2 regions of the Bacillus cereus group sp. Bce041 genome follow, and region 2 is predicted to be linked to the other one. Evidence: a T-box and tRNA genes for the amino acid it is inferred to sense, from the RefSeq annotation. Region 2 holds a T-box; the other holds one or more tRNA genes.

Region 1 (2,417 bases), on a different contig from region 2:
CCAATTATGTAAAAGGAAAGCATAGAAAAAAGCTAGGAGCTCTCCCCTAGCTTTTTCTATATTTATTACGATTATTTTGCTTCTTGGTAACGTTTTTCAGCAGCGTTCCAATCTACAACGTTCCAGAATGCGCCGATGTAGTCTGGACGACGGTTTTGGTAGTTTAAGTAGTAAGCATGCTCCCAAACATCTAAACCGATAACTGGAGTTTTACCTTCAGTTAAAGGAGAATCTTGGTTTGGAGTGCTTGTTACTTCTAACTCACCATTGTTTACTACTAACCAAGCCCAACCAGAACCGAAGCGAGTTGCGCCAGCTTTTGCGAATTCTTCTTTGAATGCATCGAAGCTACCGAATTTTGCTTCAATTGCAGTTGCAAGTTCACCTACAGGTTGTCCTCCGCCGTTTGGAGATAGGATTGTCCAGAAGAATGTATGGTTAGCATGTCCGCCACCATTGTTACGTACTGCTGTACGGATTGCTTCTGGTACTTCGTTTAAGTTTGCAACTAATTCTTCTACGCTTTTGTCAGCTAATTCTGCATGACCTTCTAAAGCAGCGTTTAAGTTTGTAATGTACGTGTTGTGATGTTTTGTATGATGGATGTTCATTGTTTCTTTGTCAAAGTGAGGCTCTAAAGCATCATACGCATAAGGTAAATTTGGTAATTCGTGTTTTGCCATTGTTATATTCCTCCCAGTTTATGTATTGCCACTTAAGTGACATACAACTTCATTCTACCCTAATTGCCATAGGGTGCAAACAAATAAATCACATTGTCTTGCTATCATTAAAGTAGCAAAATTCCCACTTCTTTTCAATTAAAATGCTCATATATTCCGTAAAAAAAGCTTCCTTCTACAAGGAAGCTTCCTGCTAACATAATAAACATGCGAAATGGATATGGACCCTGTAGGACTCGAACCTACGACCGGACGGTTATGAGCCGTCTGCTCTAACCAGCTGAGCTAAGGGTCCACAATTATGTATGTAACAACATATCAAATAAAGGAATTCCTATCGGATATGCTCTTTAAGAAATGTAAGATAAATTTACCATATAGAAAAGAAAAGTGTCAATTGTATTTTTCTTATTTAAAAGAAGAAAGTTAATAAAAGAAATTTAGTTATCTCCACTATATGTAAATATAATATATCTTGAGATTCTCTAGATTCCTACGTTACAATGATTTTATACATACATAAAGGAAGTGAATCTATGTCCATATTTACCCAATTCGTAAAAAGCATATACTCGCCTAAAGATATGGCGCTATTCCGTTTTCAAAAAATCGGTAAAACCATTTTGTATATTATGCTACTTTGCTTAATTACTACTATTCCAAGAACTTTTTTGTACGGTAGTTTTATCCAGGATGGTGTTGGCATGGTAAATCAAGTCATCGATAAAGATTTACCTGATTTTAAAATCGAAAATGGCGAACTAAAAGCTGATATTGATCAACCTATTGAAAAAGAAGAAGGAAATACACTTTTCGTATTTGATCCAAATTCAACAGACCTAGAAAAATATCAAAATAAAACAGGTTTATTTGTTTTAAAAGATAAAGTAGTCTCTATGGGAAATGGTCAAACACAAACGTATTCTTATAACGATTTGTTAGGTGCATCTCTTGAGAAAAAAGATCTACAAGAATTTATTTCTTTATTCGATAATATTTATCCAATTTTATTATTTGTTATTGGATTCTTAGTGTACCTATTCCAATTATTCATAACTTTTGTAGGCGTGACTTTACTTGCGTTCATCGGTTCTGCTATGAGCGGTCAACGTAAACTATCCTATAAACAAGTTTGGACACTAACTGCATACAGCTACACGATCCCAACCATTTTCTTCATGATTATGGATTTATTCAAAATCGTCGTACCTGGAGCAACGTTCATTTATATCGCTGTTGTTTTAATCGTTCTATACTTAACGATTAAAGAGGTACCCAAACCGAAAGAAAAATAAAAAATGCCTAAATAGGCATTTTTTTTTTGGACAAGCATATATTCCTAGCAAAGGAGTGAAGAATATGAAGAGATTAGGTATATTCCTATTCGTGCTTGTTCTCGGTTATATATTTTATTACGATATAAAAATCGGTACTTTACCGATGTTAAGTTCATATAAAAAAACAACTGCTGCTCAAACAATTAAAAAAGAAAACACAGACAGTCAACAAAATAAAGCGAACAAAACAGAAAAAGAAACGGATGTATCTTATAAAACAATTGAAGTAAAAACTGGTGAGACAGTTCTTTCTATTACAGAACAAATTAACAAGAAAAAAATTCCTTCCATAGAAAAAGTCATTGACGACTTTAAACAATTAAACAAAAGTACATCTGCTACAAAAATACAAATTGGAAAGTCTTATAAATTCCCGTTATATCAATAAGCTATCACT
Region 2 (2,417 bases):
AAATCCGAAAAATAGTATGGCAGCACAGCGATTTGCGCTATTTTATGAGAATGTAGAGATGGATAAAGAAGCAATAGAGATTCTGCACACGTCACTAGAAAATAAATGGGATTATGACGTAGCGAAGCAACTTGTAAATCTTTTCGTTGAGTGCGAGGAAGAAGATATGTTAAGAGATGCTTTGGAATTAACGAAACAAATGGTTCGAGAACTACCAGATGATTATGATACTCTTCTTCTGCAAGCACAAGTATTCTTTAAAGCAGGGGAAGAAAGAAAAGCAGAAAAGATTATCTTACAATTAACAGAGCAAACACCGTTTGTAAGTAGAGCATTTCTTGCTTTAGGAGAAATATATCAAAGTCAAGAAAGGTTTGAAGAGGCAATTCATGTATTAGAAAATGCTTCTATACATCATCCAAATGAAACAGCAATTCTTCTTTCTTTAGCATCTTCATATCATGGTGCCGGCCAAACGATACAGGCAGAAAAAATAACAAATGAAGTATTAATAATTGACGCGAGTGATTTGTTAGCAAGATATGATCGTGCTTGTTATTTAGCGCAGTTAAATAGAAATGAAGAGGCGAAGGAAGAGCTTGAATTTGTCCTTCGTGAGGATGAATCGGGATTCTTTGCTGAACTTATTGAGGATGATGAAAATTTAGCAGCATTGCGAGAATTTGAAAAGTAATTGTATAAGAATAGGGAAAAAAGATAAGGATATATTTTGAATTAGTTGACAATTAGTTGCTAAATGGCATAAAATAACTTTTAACAAAGTATACAAATCTGAAGACGAGAAAGAGTAAAATAGTGAGCTGTTCTCCAGAGAGCCGGTATATTGCTGAAAGCCGGTGTGCAGACGTTATTTGAAAATCATCTCCGAGGAGCCGAGGCTGAAAGTAAGTAAGCCCGGACGGATGTCTACCGTTACAAAGAACACGTATGATAGTACGTTGCTAAGTGCTATTAGTGAAAAAGCTAATAGAATTAGGGTGGTATCGCGGGTAAACCCGTCCCTACTTTATAGGGACGGGTTTTTTGTGTGCTTTAAAATATTCAAAGGAGTGATTGTATATGGAAAAAGTAGATGTAAAAGAATCAGCTGTAGGAAGAGAAATGCGAATTCGCAAACAGTGGAACGAACAAAATATTTTCGAACAATCAATTCAGAATCGAGAAGGCGCACAGTCTTTCGTATTTTATGAAGGACCACCAACGGCGAACGGACTACCGCATGTAGGTCATGCACTTGGACGAACAATTAAAGACTTAGTAGCAAGATATAAAACGATGGCTGGTTATAAAGTGTTAAGAAAAGCAGGATGGGATACACATGGTTTACCTGTAGAATTAGGCGTTGAGAAGCAACTTGGTATTTCTGGTAAACATGAGATCGAAGAATATGGCATTGAACCATTTATTCAAAAGTGTAAAGAGAGTGTTTTCACATATGAGAAGCAGTGGCGCGAATTCACTGAAAGTATTGGTTATTGGGTAGATATGGATGATCCATATGTAACTTTAAAGAATCCATATATCGAAAGTGTATGGCATATTTTGGGGACAATCCATGAAAAAGGATTGTTATATAAAGGACATAGAGTTTCACCATACTGCCCAAGCTGCCAAACCTCATTGAGCTCACATGAGGTTGCACAAGGGTATAAAACAGTAAAAGATTTAAGTGCAACTGTGAAGTTTAAAGTGAAAGATAGTGAAAATGAGTATTTCTTAGGTTGGACCACAACACCTTGGACACTTCCAGCAAACGTTGCGCTTGCTGTCCATCCAAATATGGAATACGTTAAAGCAAAACAAGAAAGTCATGTATACATTGTTGCAAAAGAACGTGTACAAGAAGTATTAAAAGAGAATTATGAAGTATTATCTGTTCATAAAGGCGAAGAATTATTAAACACATCTTATACAGCGCCATTTCCGATGAAAGAAGTTACAAATGGTTACCGCGTTATTGCAGCAGATTTTGTAACGGGAGATAGTGGTACAGGACTTGTTCATATTGCTCCAGCATATGGAGAGGACGATTATAGAGTTGTTCAAAGTGAAGGATTGTCATTCTTGCACGTTGTAGATGAAAAAGGTGAGTATACAGAGGCAGTACCATTTTTGAAAGGGAAATTTGTAAAAGATTGTGACGTGGATATCGTTCGTTATTTAGCGAAGGAAGGTTTACTGTATCATAAAGAAAAATATGAACATAGCTATCCGCATTGCTGGCGTTGTGATTCACCACTACTTTATTATGCAGGAGAAAGTTGGTTAATCCGAACAACTGCAATTAAAGATACATTTTTACAAAATAATGATTCTGTTACTTGGTATCCGGATCATATGAAACATGGACGTTTTGGTAAGTTTTTAGAAAATATGGTAGATTGGAATATTAGCCG

The links. A T-box is a leader RNA that pairs with one kind of tRNA and senses whether it is charged. The one in region 2 lies ahead of ileS (isoleucine--tRNA ligase), so its partner is inferred to be a tRNA-Ile.
Positions count from the first base shown of each region.
Region 1: it has a tRNA-Ile gene. The T-box ahead of ileS (isoleucine--tRNA ligase) is inferred to sense a tRNA for this amino acid. The anticodon was not compared.

Region 1 covers NZ_JBQXON010000001.1:534,369-536,785, forward strand. Annotated here, with positions in the region: gene sodA (superoxide dismutase [Mn]) at 72-683, opposite strand; tRNA gene ACUN13_RS02805 (tRNA-Ile) at 905-978, opposite strand; gene yqgB (protein YqgB) at 1,220-1,978, shown strand; gene yqfZ (protein YqfZ) at 2,043-2,408, shown strand.
Region 2 covers NZ_JBQXON010000003.1:330,723-333,139, reverse strand. Annotated here, with positions in the region: gene ACUN13_RS13230 (tetratricopeptide repeat protein) at 1-694, shown strand, start outside; T-box leader at 787-1,027, shown strand; gene ileS (isoleucine--tRNA ligase) at 1,081-2,417, shown strand, end outside.